One region of the Paenibacillus sp. JNUCC 34 genome, then DNA from elsewhere that is predicted to be linked to it. Evidence: riboswitches for the same ligand, from Rfam matches in the RefSeq annotation. Region 1 holds a riboswitch; the other holds the start of a gene.
The links. A riboswitch is a leader RNA that binds a small molecule or an ion and turns the genes downstream of it on or off. The one in region 1 is predicted to bind ZMP and ZTP.

Region 2: another riboswitch for ZMP and ZTP. It lies ahead of rpiB (ribose 5-phosphate isomerase B); the one in region 1 lies ahead of purT (phosphoribosylglycinamide formyltransferase 2).

The regions. Positions count from the first base shown of each region.
Region 1 covers NZ_CM177770.1:2,393,553-2,401,281, reverse strand. The annotation lists gene AC2TF5_RS11385 (DUF5701 family protein) at 30-656, opposite strand; gene AC2TF5_RS11380 (MerR family DNA-binding transcriptional regulator) at 861-1,571, shown strand; gene AC2TF5_RS11375 (purple acid phosphatase family protein) at 1,684-2,823, opposite strand; gene AC2TF5_RS11370 (histidine phosphatase family protein) at 2,949-3,530, opposite strand; gene AC2TF5_RS11365 (dihydrofolate reductase family protein) at 3,682-4,230, opposite strand; gene purT (phosphoribosylglycinamide formyltransferase 2) at 4,312-5,472, opposite strand; ZMP/ZTP riboswitch at 5,593-5,673, opposite strand; gene trxA (thioredoxin) at 5,733-6,044, opposite strand; gene AC2TF5_RS11350 (NADPH-dependent FMN reductase) at 6,074-6,628, opposite strand; gene AC2TF5_RS11345 (MerR family transcriptional regulator) at 6,621-7,016, opposite strand; gene AC2TF5_RS11340 (YebC/PmpR family DNA-binding transcriptional regulator) at 7,212-7,729, opposite strand, start outside.
Region 2 covers NZ_CM177770.1:437,084-444,812, reverse strand. The annotation lists gene atpB (F0F1 ATP synthase subunit A) at 1-225, opposite strand, end outside; gene AC2TF5_RS01980 (ATP synthase subunit I) at 260-640, opposite strand; gene AC2TF5_RS01975 (AtpZ/AtpI family protein) at 633-866, opposite strand; gene wecB (non-hydrolyzing UDP-N-acetylglucosamine 2-epimerase) at 1,043-2,200, opposite strand; gene upp (uracil phosphoribosyltransferase) at 2,250-2,879, opposite strand; gene glyA (serine hydroxymethyltransferase) at 3,371-4,621, opposite strand; gene AC2TF5_RS01955 (TIGR01440 family protein) at 4,681-5,268, opposite strand; gene rpiB (ribose 5-phosphate isomerase B) at 5,399-5,854, opposite strand; ZMP/ZTP riboswitch at 5,996-6,077, opposite strand; gene AC2TF5_RS01945 (low molecular weight protein arginine phosphatase) at 6,198-6,776, opposite strand; gene AC2TF5_RS01940 (manganese efflux pump MntP) at 6,815-7,375, opposite strand; gene AC2TF5_RS01935 (L-threonylcarbamoyladenylate synthase) at 7,588-7,729, opposite strand, start outside.

The DNA of each region.
Region 1 (7,729 bases):
CAGTCCTTTTAATGTCAATCCGTTTCGTTCTACATTCCAACTCTTGAACGGCATGATGCTGAGCCCAACCATGTATGTGGATTGCCCGCCCAACACCAGCCAAGCTTCGGTTTTCCGGCACTAATCCATAAGGCGGTTACCCTGCGGTCTCCACAGCGAGAGCCAAGCAGTGAGAAGCCATTATTTTTCATTAATAGATCAGGGTAATGCGTTATAACAGCTATCCCCTCTTCCAGGGTAAGTGGTGATCGGTTATTTTTAGCAATAGTCTTAAGTGCTTCGTTAGGTGTGACGTTACGAGTTTCTTTACCTGTATCTATATCCATGGCCAGGTATGCTATTCCTTTGGGGAGGAGCTCTATCCCCTCAATAGGCTTAAACCTCTGAATGTCTTCAGCATCCATAACGCTAAATCCCTTTTCTTTTTTTCGCTCTACGAGTTGCATCGCTTTCTCTCCATCCACCCACTCGCTTTTGATAACGATAACATAAGGAATATAACCTTCTCGATCTTCCTCACTCTTCTCAAACTCTATTGTTTTTGTTTTTAGAGGCTGAAGCAGACTCCTGAATTCATCCTCATTTAACCCTGCAATCGCAGGATAGCCTTTTTGAATCAAATTCTCTACTTGTCGGTTAAATTCGTTAGTGATCATTTGTCGTACCCTCTCTTTCGCTGGACAAGCTTTGGAAAGCTCTTCACCATTAGAGCAATTATTCTTACTCTTTTATCGTACTACATTCAAGCTAATACTAAACTAATATAATTTCTGCATTGTTTCTGCTAGACTTGTTTTAAATAACTTTATAAATGTACTTTAATCTTATTCAGCTTGAGTGTTAAATATTGAGGTGAACCCATGAATATAAGACCGATTGATATTGCAACAAAACTTAATATAAGTACTAGTGCCTTAAGAAATTATGAAAAACAGGGAATTGTTCCCCCTACAAAGCGTTCAGCAAGCGGTTATCGGATCTATACAGAGGAACATGTCGCATATTTTGAATGCATTCTAGCTATGGCCCCAGGTTTTGGGATGGAAGTAACTAAAGACGTTCTACGTAAAATTCAATCTGAGGAAGTGGATGCTGCACTCCGGTTGGTTAACCAAGTTCAGGCGAACCTGTATCGTGATACAATTCTGGCTGAAGAAACGATTCAAGTCTTGGAGTCGTGTGACCTCTATTTTCTGGATTCAGATGGAAGCAAAGAATGGATGACCATCGGTGAGGTTTCTGCTGCAACGAACATCCCAAGTTCAACAATCCGATACTGGGAAAAGATCGGGCTTATCACTTCTTCACGAGATTCACGAAATAGGTACCGAATCTTTAATCAATCTCAAATTCGTAAAATCATCCTGCTTCGTACCTTGCGGCCAGCCGTCTATTCATATGACTTAGTAGGGCTTAAACAAGCAATCGGGGCAATGGATCATCACGATCTGGAACATGCGAAAAAAATCGCTCAAGATTCACTAGCGTACCTGAACAACATTAACCAAGAACAACTTCGTGGCGGGTACTTTTTATACCTTTTATGCCAATTGTTGGATTTAATAGATTAATACCAGATTTAGTCGACACTAGAAAAAGGTAACATTACACAATAATGAGCGTACAAACAATTTGCCTGTACGCTCATTCGATCTTGCAATTTTAAAATACAAGCATCACAGCTTAGAAAAATACTTTTTTGCCATCCACGTCTTTCTTCACATGCCACTTATCAAAGAGTCGCCCCTCTTCATCAATAGCCCTCACTTCCAAGTTATCGGATGTTGCAACCACCTGAAGAAAATGAGGTACCGCCAAGGATTGCGCTGTGTGCCACTCTCTTTTCGGCAGCAACCATTTCGGCATGGATCCGGCACCACCCGCAACAATATAGACAATACCATGGTCAAAATCAACTTTTTCTTCACGAAGAGGATGACTCCGTTCATAAACAATCGTGTGTGAATTGAAGACGATATCCACTCCATATTGCTCTAATACAGGACAAAGCTGTCGCAAATCTTCCACCTGATACCCTCCGGATATATACGGCGGGTAATGAAAATAAACGACTTTCCACTTGGCAGTGGAGGATTGTAAATCGTTGATCAGAAATTCATACTGCTCGTTACCTGGACCGATTTCTTCTATGCTGTTAGGATAATGGTCCGGTTTGATAAAGTCAGTACTATCTAAGCAAGTAAAGTGAACATCTCCGTAGTCAAATGAATAGTAGTTTTTAGGCTCTTCAAATGCGAAGAAATCATAGTACCAAGAACCATTATTTTCATGGTTACCGAGACAACTATAGAACGGTGTAGTTGTCAGAAATTCGCGGCCGGGGCCAAAAAAATATGTATACCAGTCATCATAATTACTTCCGTCATTCACGATATCACCTATGAACAACGTAAAGTCGGGACGATATTTTTGCATTTGGCTGAAAATATTTCTGTTTATCATTCCATCCGTCTGATCGAATCCACTGTACCCACCAGTCTCACTTGTTACCGTAAATGAAAACGGCACGCCTTTAGATATGGCTGTCTTAAAAGGATGTGGTCCTGACTCAACATTAGTTTGTCCGTTACCTGAATCTATTTGGTAAAAATAAACCGTTCCCGCTTCAAGGCCGCTCACTGTGAGCTGGTGAATTTTTGAATGCCCCTCATTAGAGACGGTTGTGATCACTTGCTCCGGTTTTTTGTAATTACCTTGATATCCGCTATGGATTCTCTCCGCTAATAGAACATCTACTCTGGACGATGCCGGTTCAGATGTTTCCCACATGATCGTCATGGAGTCCACCGTTGGCCATTGCAAATAGGGTCCCTTAATGATTGTGAACACTGTTCCTCACTCACTTCCGCTTGGAGTTTTTCGTACCGCGCGTAGTGTTACACGATGACGATCGACCGATTTAAAACGTTTACATATTTAACTTTACTTTATTCAGGACTCCACAACCGCTGAACATGGCTCAACTGATTATCTTCAAATTCCAACTTATAAATATCCGGTTTGCTTGTCCCCTTCCAAAATTCAAAACCGTAATTAGAATCGAAATAATTCATTATGATTGTCATTATATTTCCATGGGTGCCAAGTGCGATTTTCTTCCCTTTATGTTCCGAGAGCAGTTGCATAATGATCGGTATAGCTCGATCCTGCGCCTGCCTCGTTGTCTCCCCTTCAGGCATGCAATAATCTATATCGATAAAAGATTGTTCAATTCCTATTAACAGCTCCTCATCGGATACAACTTCATTCAAAGTACCAATTGGTCTTTCAATAAGCTCGTTATACAAAATGATCTCTTTCTGTAGCAGTTCAGCAAGTGGAGCTACTGTTTCTCTTGCCCTGTTATACGAACTGGAGACGATCACATCAATTCCTTCATCTCTTAACAGCTCTGCTACTCTTTTAGCATCAGATTGTCCCTGATCGTTCAAGCTTGCGCCTCCCAAGCGCTCTAGTTCCAAAGAAAATGGAGCAATTCCATGACGAACAAAATACAGATATGTTTTCATTGTTCACCCATCCCCAAATTTTTTAAGTAATAATAACTTAATATACTTGTTAGTTGAACAGGTTGTAAAGACGTTAAAAAGAGCCGTGCAGGTGTCGGATATTGCAACACTTACACGACTCTAATTCAAACAATACATTTCGTTTGGCTTGTCACTCTTTGACAGGATGATAGGTGAGAACAACGACCCCCGAACTAAATGTCTGCGTCTCGGACAGTTTCAGTACCTTTTTATCCAATCCCTCTCCAAAAAGACGTTGTCCACTTCCCAATACAACCGGGAAAACCATGATCCGATATTCATCGATGAGGTCAAGCCGGATCAGGCTTTGAACAAGCTGGCAGCTGCCGAATACCAATATATCCTTGCCTGGCTGCTGCTTTAACTTATGAATCTCTTCACCGATATCCCCACTGATTATGGTTGAATTGTTCCATTCTGCCTTATCCAGTGTTGATGAGACTACATACTTGGCATAACCGTTCATCATCTCACCGTATTCCCCGGTTTGCTCGACCATATTTGGCCATGCCGCCGCAAACCCATCATACGTTACACGCCCCAGCAATAAAGAGTCACTATCTTTCAGTTCATTGAACTTGAACTTCTCCTGTTCTTCGCTATTAAACGGGAACGTCCATTGCGGATCTTCCATGACACCGTCAAGAGAAACGAACTCCGATACAACAACTTTTCTCATGATTATCTCCTTTAGCTACTTAAGATTTTAGATATTTATAATGTAGCATAAAGAAGTACTTTTTCAAAAAAACACTTTTAATTATGATTCTACAATAGCAAGCTCATCGAGTGCCAATCTTGCCTGGTTCCGTGCCGTTTCAACCGAGTCGGACGTTGATAAAGCGACTGCCATTCTCCGACCCGGCTTTGTAACCGGTTTGCCAAATACACGAACCTGCGTGCTCAGGACGGACAACGCCTTCTCAAGACCGGTAATACGATAGTGTTCGAGTTCAAGGTTTGCTTTTAATGGACGGCTGGCTCCCGGTGTCATAAGTACAATTTCAGGAATTGGATAACCGAGGATTGCACGAACGTGTAGTGCAAATTCAGAAAGATTTTGTGTAACTAATGTCACGAGTCCAGTATCATGCGGACGGGGAGAAACTTCGCTGAAATAGACTTTATCCTCCGTTAAAAAGAGCTCAACACCAAACAGACCATATCCGCCTAACTCGTCTGTTATCGTTTTCGCGATATGCTTTGCCTCTTTAATTTGAGTCTCTGTCATATGATGCGGCTGCCAAGACTCAATATAATCCCCGCTTTCTTGAATATGTCCGATTGGTGAGCAGAAGCTTGTTCCGCTTACGGAACGAACCGTGAGCAGCGTAATTTCAGACTCAAAGCGGATGAACTCTTCTATAATAACCCGCCCGTTCTGAACCCTGCCGCCTTCCATTGCCACGTTCCAGCACTGTTCAATGTCCTTCTCTGCACGGCAAACACTTTGTCCTTTTCCTGAAGAACTCATCAGAGGTTTGATAACACAAGGATACCCCATCTCCTTTACCGCTTGAACAAACTGATCATATGTGTCTGCGAATTTATAATCGGCTGTTGGCAGCCCCAGTGTTTCAGATGCAAGACGTCTAATTCCTTCTCGATCCATCGTCAGCTTCGCAGCACGAGCCGTTGGAATGACCCGGTGGCCATCTTCCTCCAGTTTGATAAGCTCTGAAGTTGCTAATGCTTCAATCTCGGGTACAATAAGATCCGGTTTTTCCTGTTCGATAATTTCCCGCAGCCGCTCACCATCCAGCATATCGATCACATAATGACGGTGGGCTACCTGCATAGCAGGTGCATGAGCATAGCGATCAACTGCTACCGTCTCGACTCCCAGACGCTGAGCTTCAATCAAAACTTCCTTTCCCAGTTCTCCCGAACCGAGCAGCATGATTTTCTTAGTTTCCAACATTGGCATATCCCCCACTTTTACCGCTCATAGCGGTAGTTTATTCTTGCGAGATAAGGATGCACTCCGAAGTTTATTCTTTCTTATCTCAAAAATAAAAGAGGCAAGGAGAAAGAAACTCCTTACCTCTGCCCAGGCGTACGGCCGTTGCTATATATGTGCTCCCTCATGGTTCCCCATGCTACGCCAGTTACACATAAGCATTTCATTTGTCACGTAAATCATACTGAAATCTTCGTCTATTTGCAACTTGAAGGGTATTTTTATTGATGAGTTTGGATTTTGCCTAAAATGGTATTTTTCCGCTGCAGGCCCACCAGTTTTTCCACCGGTTGGCCGTTTTTAAATAGAATCAGTGTCGGAAGACCCATCACACCATACTTAGAAGCGAGCTCTGGCTCTTCATCTGCATTCACTTTCCCGACGACTACAGAATCTTGCAGTTCAACGGAAAGCTCTTCCATAATGGGGAGCTGCATTTTACAAGGTCCGCACCAAGGTGCCCAAAAATCAACCAGCGTTATTCCTTTGTCGATGAGCTCTGAAAAATTTTCTTTTGTCATTGTCTCAAGCATTCTGCTATCCCCTTTATTAATAAAGTTGTTTATAACTTGATATTCAAAGCTTTTTCCAGAGCATGAAGCACTGATGTTATTCCCTGTTCCAAATCATTGTCCGTGATGTCTCCCGCTGCATTCATTTTCAAACTTATTTGTGGAATACACATCGTTCCCCCAGAGACTATATGTGCATTCAACATATTCAGAGTCATTAAAAGTGACGCATGAGCATTTTCACCACCTGATGGATGTGGCGAGGCACTCAACACACCAGTCGGTTTGTTATACAACTCACCTGATGACACCGTCCAGTCGATTGCGTTCTTAAGAACGCCTGGTACTCCGCTTGCATATTCCGGTGTGCTAATTAACACGCCATCTACGGACATAAGTTGGTTCCGGAAAGCCATAACGGCTTCCGGTGCATCCTCTCCGTTGATTTCGGGATTGAAATGCGGAAGATCACCTAATCTATCGAAAATCGTGAGGTTAATATGTTTAGGTGCCAATGCCGCAGCTGCTCGTAACAGATTTGTATTAGAAGAACGGTTACGGAGACTTCCGGATATACCTAAAATGTGAATCGTTGGTTCATTCATCGCTGCATCCCACTTTCCAGGAATTGATTTCACTCGCTGGGTGTTCTTCAAGAATCGAGCTTATTCGTTCCTCCAGGTTTGACTTTATACTCTCGAGCTGCTTGATTTGACCATCAATTTCCTTCAGTTTCTGTTGATATACCGGGAGAACCTCTTTACAAAATGCTTCTTTGTTCATCAACACGCAATTCAGAAAGCCGGCAATTTGTTCAGTAGTCAAACCTAATTTCAAGTAAAATTGAATAGTTTGCACTTGTTCAATCATGAATGAGGAATATTCACGATATCCGTTATCATGCCGTTTGGGGGCAAGTAAGCCCTGTTGCTCATAATAACGAAGGGAGCGGATGCTGACTCCGGTTCGATTGGCGAGCTCTCCAATTCTCAAGTGTCATGCCTCCAATTGTAATTGTATGGGTTTAATCAGATTATAAACGATGACACTAATGTCAGGGTCAATACAATCACATCAATTTTTTGCGATTTAATATTCACAAACAAGCACTGTGTCTCTGTGTCTTACAAAAGACACAAAAAAAAGCCGCAAGCATGCGACTTTTTTTCATTCATAGTACACGTAGATTTACTCCTCAGAATCCACATTATGATACACTTGCTGTACATCTTCCAGATCTTCCAGTGCATCAATCAATTTATCGAATTGCGGCACAGAATCTGTAGGAAGTTCAACATAGTTTTGGGCAAGCATCGTTAATTCAGCAACGGTAAAATCAGAGATACCAACGTTTCTGAACGCTTCTTGCACCTCATGGAACTGATCCGGTTCCGCATATACAATGATAGACTCATCTTCTTCAATGATATCGCGAACCTCTACATCAGCTTCCATCAATAACTCAAATACTTCATCCAAGCTCTTGCCTGTAACACCAATAACAGCAGTCGCATCAAACATATACGCAACAGATCCGCTCACACCCATATTTCCGCCATTTTTATTAAATGCGGAACGAACATCAGAAGCTGTACGGTTCACGTTATTCGTCAATGTATCTACGATGATCATGGCTCCGTTCGGTCCAAAACCTTCATACCGAAGCTCCGTATACGTTTCTTCCGCACTGCCTTTAGCTTTATCCA
Region 2 (7,729 bases), 2.0 Mb from region 1:
GTACGGTTTGCCCTTTTTCAGATCCATGGCACTCGATACGATACCTTGTACAAATTCAACGACCCATTCCATAAAATTTTGAAGCTTGGAAGGGTTCTCTACGGATAGATTTCGAACTGATAACCGTGCCAGTACAAATACAATAATCCCGGTTACCAAAAGCATTAGCACGGCCGACAGATCTAGATTAAATCCGCCAAGTTTAATAATTGGTGATTCATGCATTTAGTTGTTTTCACCCCTTTCCAATTAGCGCTAATCAATTCTTGTTTCGCAAGCTAACAATAATGCTGACTGGAATGGTCAACAGTTGGGGGATGAACAGTCCGGCAATGGTTGCACCGAGCGATACTTGCTCGAGCTTCGCCGCAATCATCACAATCAGAAACGCGATGCAAAGTCTTGTGACAAATCCAAAGCTGAACCGTTTACGTTCCTGGCTAATTGCCAAGTCAGCCAACTGCCGTACTTTAAAGGAAAGAAAGCGAACATTGATCAAGCCGCCTGCCAAACCCAATATAAGTCCTACAAAAATCGGGCGATAGTCGACATATAAAGCCCATCCCATGAAGAGGACGGACAATAAGAGCAGTGTCACTCTCGTTACAGCGTTCACAATGGATGTCGTCAAATCATTCACTTTGCGCCCCCAAAAACTTTTTAATGAGAAGAGCAATATTCAAAATCCCTACAAAGAGCCCTGTAACGGTTCCAATCGCAAGCCAGTATCTGGGCCCGTCCAGCATTTCAGCCAGCCACTTCCCTCCAAAAAAACCGATAAGGATGTAAACAGCCAGCAATCCACCGGCACCACTAATATAAAGTGCAATCAACCAAGGGTGATCTTGACTATTCGGATTTTTCATATGAACCTCTAATCCCAACTCATTTTACTTAATATGACAAGGCTTTGTCAATCAATCGAAAATTGCATTTTAGCGTATAAAATCAGGCGTTTTACGCAATCTCAATTGCGAAAAACGCCGCCAGAACCGTACAGTATAACTGTATGCTGTTAACTTTATCACCAGAAGCCACTTATTTAGGACTTTGTGAACATTTTGTGAAATTTTTCTGGACGTTCATTTACAACACTAAAATGGTGCAAAATCGCATTGACAATGCGTTCGGAAGCATGGCCGTCACCGTAAGGATTTGCTGCCTGACTCATGGAGTCATACAACTCTTTATCGGTAAGCAGAGCCTTAGTCCGCCCATAAACATCCTCTTCGTTCGTTCCCACCAGTTCAAGCGTTCCAGCATCTATGCCTTCCGGCCGTTCTGTCGTGTCGCGAAGCACCAATACAGGCACGCCGAACGAAGGAGCCTCCTCCTGCATACCACCAGAATCCGTTAAGATCAGGTGTGTATGGGCATAGATGTTATGAAAGTCTACCACATCTAGCGGGTCGATAAGCTTGATGCGGGGATGACTGCCCAAGATTTCGTGTGCAGGTTCCCTGACCGTAGGGCTTAGATGAACCGGATAAACAATCGCGATATCCTCGAACTCATCCGCAATACGTTTAATTGCACGGAAAATATTGCGGTGCGGCTCTCCCTGGGATTCACGCCGATGTGCCGTCATGAGAATCAGACGTTTGCCTGACGCCCAGTCCAGAACGGGATGTGTGTAATCGGGCTGTACCGTATATTGAAACACATCTGTTACTGTGTTGCCTGTGACGTAAATGGTTGACTCGTTTTTGTTCTCTTTACGTAGGTTATCCGCAGACCAATCTGTTGGAGCGAAATGAATATCCGCAAGGACGCCTGTTAGCTGGCGGTTCATCTCTTCCGGGTACGGGGAGAGCTTGTTCCATGTACGAAGCCCAGCCTCCACATGCCCAACTTGAATTTTCTGTAAAAACGCCGCATAACTGGCAAGGAACGTCGTCAGCGTATCACCGTGTACCAACACGATATCAGGCTTAGCTTCCCGCAGAACGGGCTCCAAACCTTCCAGCACGCGGATGGTTATCTCATTCAGTGTCTGGCGGTCTTTCATTACATCCAGATCATAGTCCGGGACAATCTTAAACACGTCCAGCACCTGATCGAGCATTTGACGGTGCTGCGCCGTAACGCAGACCACCGATTCAATATGCTCGGGGTGACGCTGCAATTCCAAAATGAGCGGCGCCATTTTGATCGCTTCAGGACGAACGCCGAATATGGTCATCACTTTCACTTTAGACATGTTCGCTTCCCCCTCTTTACTTACATTCCATACTTATACGTACATGTTGTTACTTGGTTCCGTAAAGTCGGTCTCCTGCATCACCTAGTCCAGGAATGATATAGCCATGATCATCCAGACCCTTGTCCAAAGCAGCTACATAGATATCAACATCGGGATGCGCCTCTTGTACAGCTTTAACACCTTCAGGTGCAGCCACCAGGTTCATCATCTTGATCTGCGTGCAGCCACGTTTCTTCAGGACGTCGATTGCCGCGATAGCGGACCCTCCCGTTGCGAGCATCGGATCAATGACGATCAACTCCCGCTCTGTTACATCCGTTGGAAGTTTCGTGTAGTACTCCACCGGCTGCAAAGTCTCAGGATCGCGGAACAGGCCTACATGACCTACCTTAGCCGCAGGCAGCAGTTTAACAACACCATCAAGCATACCCAGACCGGCACGCAAAATCGGAATCAGACCCAGCATACGGCCGGAAATAACCTTTCCTTCGGTCTCAGCTACCGGAGTTTGTACGGAAATCGATTCCAGCGGAATACTGCGGGTTATCTCATAAGCCATCAGTGTGGCTACTTCGTCAACCAGCTCGCGAAAATCCTTCGTGTTGGTCCGCATATCGCGGATAAATGTCAGTTTGTGTTGAATCAATGGGTGATCACAAATCACCAATTTTCCCATGTCATGTCCCTCCGGTTGGTTACGATATGTTGAAATATAAGAAAGCACAAAATGGATTTTTATACTTTTTTATATTTCTCGCAGAAACGTCATCGCCCTTTGGAAAAGGACAACGGAATCGTTTCTGCTTGTTCAATATGGGCGTAAAATCTAGTGAGCTCCATAAATCTTGTCTATTATATCACTCCGTGAGATGATTTTACACCTGTATCCGTCATGTTTCTTACCTGCGTAAAAGTCCGGCGGAACAAGTGTAAACGGCTTCACCGTTCTTATCGGTGAAGCTCACGTTTCGCGGAGAAATATAGGCCAAGTATACATATAAAAATGCATACTTTCCTATATTTAAAAAAAACCTGGCATTATACTATCGTTTCCATTCTGTTCAAAAAGATGCCAAATCGCGCTGACAGAACCAAAAGCCCCGCCTTCTACGAAGACGGGGCCTGAAGAGCACCTTACAATACCTCACCTAACCAAGTTCGCATTAATTAGTATTTTAATTCCGGATAAAGCGGATATTGATCTGTCAATTCAGCCACCATACGTCCAGCTTTAGTGAGTGTTTCCTCATCCTTCGGCTGACGGAGGGTCATAGCAATAACTTTACCGATCGTAACCATAGCTTCCTCATCCATGCCACGGGAAGTCACAGCTGGAGTACCGATCCGGATACCGCTTGTTACAAACGGACTTGTAGGGTCAAATGGAATCGCGTTCTTGTTCACGGTAATACCGATAGAATCCAGCACTTTCTCGGCGTCTTTACCGGAAATGTCCAAATTACGGGTATCTACCAGCATCAGGTGGTTATCAGTTCCGCCGGATACGATGTTAAGTCCTTCAGAAATCAGTGTGTCCGCAAGTACTTTGGCGTTCTTCACCACTTTTTCAGCATGCTCCTTGAAGGATGGGTCCAACGCTTCACCTAGCGCAACTGCCTTGGATGCAATGACGTGCATAAGCGGTCCGCCTTGGGTGCCCGGGAATACCGCTTTGTCGATAGCTGCAGCCCATGGCTGCTTGCACAGAATCAAGCCGCCACGCGGTCCGCGCAGTGTTTTGTGAGTTGTTGTGGTAACGAAGTGTGCGTAAGGTACAGGGTTCGGATGCAATCCTGTAGCAACAAGCCCTGCAATATGAGCCATATCAACCATGAACAAGGCACCTACATCGTTGGCGATGGAAGCTAGTGCTTCAAAATCAATAATTCGCGGATAAGCGCTTGCGCCGGCAACAATCATACGTGGACGATGTTTGAAGGCTGCTTTGCGCACTTCGTTATAATCAATAAGGAAGGTATCTTCCTGCACACCATATGCTACAAAGTTATATAGAAGGCCGGATGCATTGACAGGACTGCCGTGCGTCAAGTGCCCACCGTGTGCCAGGTTCATACCAAGTACTGTATCGCCCGGTTTCAGTGCAGCCAGATAAACAGCCATGTTCGCCTGTGCACCAGAGTGAGGCTGAACGTTGGCATGCTCTGCACCGAACAGCTGCTTCGCACGATCACGTGCCAGATCCTCAACAATATCAACGCGTTCGCAGCCGCCATAGTAGCGCTTACCTGGATAGCCTTCTGCATATTTATTCGTCAGCACGGATCCCATTGCTTCCATAACCGCTTCACTTACAATGTTCTCCGAAGCGATAAGTTCAATGTTGCTGCGTTGGCGCTTCAGTTCCAAATCCATCGCTTCCAGTACTGCCGGGTCACTCTTGCGCAAATGTTCCATCATATTCGTATCCTCCCTAAATTAAAAAATAATATATGGTTAATCATCAATCACAACTACATCTAATTACATGCCACCCTATCATTCTCCTGCTCCATCCGATATACAGCCCGTTCTCCACCGATCAACTTAGGTCTCGTCATTGCCGCTGTCACACGAGCCTTCCCGATGTACCGGATACTCGGCCGAAATGGCACCGCAACACGGCGCAGATGCATTCCGATCATCGTCTCACCGATATCGATACCCGCATGAGCGGAGATGCTCTCAGCCAGACACGGATCATGGAAGCTCCGGTAAGCAGCAGACGCCATAGATCCGCCCGCTTTAGGAACGGGCACTGCAGCTACTTCCGTCAGTCCCAATCGCTCGAGTAGTTCCCGCTCTACAACAAGTGCACGGTTCAGGTGTTCGCAGCACTGGTAAGCCGTATCGAAACCGAACTCAGCCTGTACCTCTGCGATTCCGTCCAGCACCTGCTGCGCAGTCTCCAGCACACCGCCGGTACCGATCCGGCGGCCGGTGATTTCACTTGTACTGGTCCCGACGACCAGCACCTTACCTGCCCTGAGGCCTGCAGCCTCAGCCAATTCTCGCATGATCATTACCGTTTGTTCTCTCAAGCCATGATCAACCGGGTAATCTGTCATGTGTTTCAGCCCTCCTTGGATACGATAGTCTGAAAGCCAACTGCCTGATGTCTTAGTTACTTAGTTACTTAGTGACTTAGTGACTTAGTGACTTAGTGACTTTAGTAACGTCCATCCTTACAGTACGAACTTATCCCTTCAGATAGCGTTCCTCAATGGCCTTGATTTTGTTCACCCTTCCAACATGCCGCTCACCCTGACTGAAATCTGTCGTCAGCCAAGCTGTAACGATTTCTGCTGCAAGGCCGGGGCCCACCACTCGTTCGCCAAGGGCCAGCACGTTGCTGTCATTGTGCTCGCGGGTAGCTTTTGCCGAAAATACATCATGTGTCAGCGCACAGCGAATTCCTGGAACCTTGTTCGCCGCAATGCTCATGCCGATTCCCGTTCCGCAGATCAGAATTCCACGGTCAGCTTCTCCGGATACGACTTTTTCACATACCGGAAGCGCAAAGTCAGGATAATCCACCGAATCGGAACATCCACAGCCCAAGTCTTCCACCTCATGCCCGAGATTCCGAATGACCTCTGTGATCTCCTCTTTCAAACGAATACCTGCATGATCCGTGCCCAATGCAATTTTCATATGAAAAACCCCCTCGTATGTTTCATCTTTTGTATCGGCATTTACAAAATGCTCGTAATAACAACTCGTTTCATTATAACCCAAATTGTTAGCAAAAGACGAAAAAAAGAGCAGTCCGCGCACGTGTAACGTGCACCAATTGCTCTTTGCCCAGGCGACCGGCCGTATGTTCCGGTGCTCCATCGTGGTTTCATCCACTTCGTCGCCAGTTACACCGGAATCCGTGTTTTTCCCCTTCATCTTAAAACATACGGAAAAGAAAAGCAACGGATATTTATTCATAACTATGATCGATTAATAACTTCAACTATAACGACAACTGAACACCCGCAAATCACGTTGCTTACTCTCTCTCCAGCTTGTCCAGCAATCGGAACAGCGCTGAACGGATTTCTGCCGCTGTCGCCTCATACTCTTCCAGCGAACCTCCGAACGGATCGGAAATATCAAAACTCGGAATACGCTGCCGTAGCTCGATCAACCTCACCTTGTCTTGCTCCTGAAGCTCAACGCCTAGGGATCTCATCATCTCCATGGATGCCAGCAGACTGTCCTGCTCCTGCAGATCCGTCAGTACCTGCGCATCATTCTCGACGTATTCTTTTAGCGTATGAACCTTGTCTGCCGCATAAGGAAACTGACGAATCGCATACTGCTTATGGGATAACGTCAATGTCAGAATCAGATCTGCCCACTCGACAAGATCTATGCTCAGCGGCTTGGAAGACATGCCGTCCTTGATCTGCTGATCGCGGAGTACTGTTTCAGCATGACGCGAGATTGGCATTCCTTCTGCAGCCGAAACACCTGCGGAACGAACTTCAAGCGGAATCCCTCTCCCCTTAGCGAGCTTGCGCAGCATACCTTCGGCCATAGGACTGCGACAGGTGTTGCCGGTGCAGACGAACAATATGTTTTTCACGGTCTCCACCTCCCCGAAAGTTTACTGCCGTCATTGTATCAAAATATAAACATCAAACCAAATACCAACAAAATGACACCGCCGGTCATTTCTCCATATTCACCGAGCCTGCTGCCCGCCTTCCGACCGAGCATCAATCCGAGAATCGACATTAAGCCTCCGACCACGCCGAAAGACGTTACGATGATCGCCGTATCATTCACGAACATGCCAAGCGAAACCCCTACCGAAAAAGAGTCGATACTGACACTAAGCGAATACAGTAGCATTCCGAGCAGCGTGGTATGATTCACCGGCCGACCTTCCTCTTTATGAAAAGAGTTCCAAATCATATGTCCCCCCAGCAACAGGAGAAGGCCTCCTGCGGCAAGCCCCGTAACATGTCCGAGCAAAGCGCCGATATAACGGCCGGCGAACAGCCCAAGCAGCGGCATCAACATGTGGAAAAAAGCAATCATCAAACTAACATTCAGGACATATTTCAGCCGGATGCCTCTCATTCCAACACCGATACCGAGTGAAAATGCATCCAAACCGAGCGCCACGGCCATAATCAGGATCGTCGCGAGCTGTCCTGACTGGACAGACGTTTCGAACATGCCTATTTCCCCCAAGTCCTTATGGTCTTGTACACCATATGCGGACAAGGGGGGATTGATGCCTAAAACCCTTGTGGGCGGGTTCATGCCAGTGCCTCGAAAGATTAAAAGCGGCTACCTTAGCTTAGCAAGTTACTATGAACGTCTGAAGCTTGGGTGGCAGGGCGTCACCCCTCTCTCCAGCTTCAACATAGCAACTGTGCCGCGCTCTCCTAATCGACTGTCGGCTCATCACCCGACGCATGTATAATGTGATGACCCGCCGCCTTCAGCAGCCGGTTCATCACCGCTGCGCCAAGACCTTTATCCGGGCAGGATTCTGCCAGGATAAAGGTCGCGCCTTCTTCATCGAAT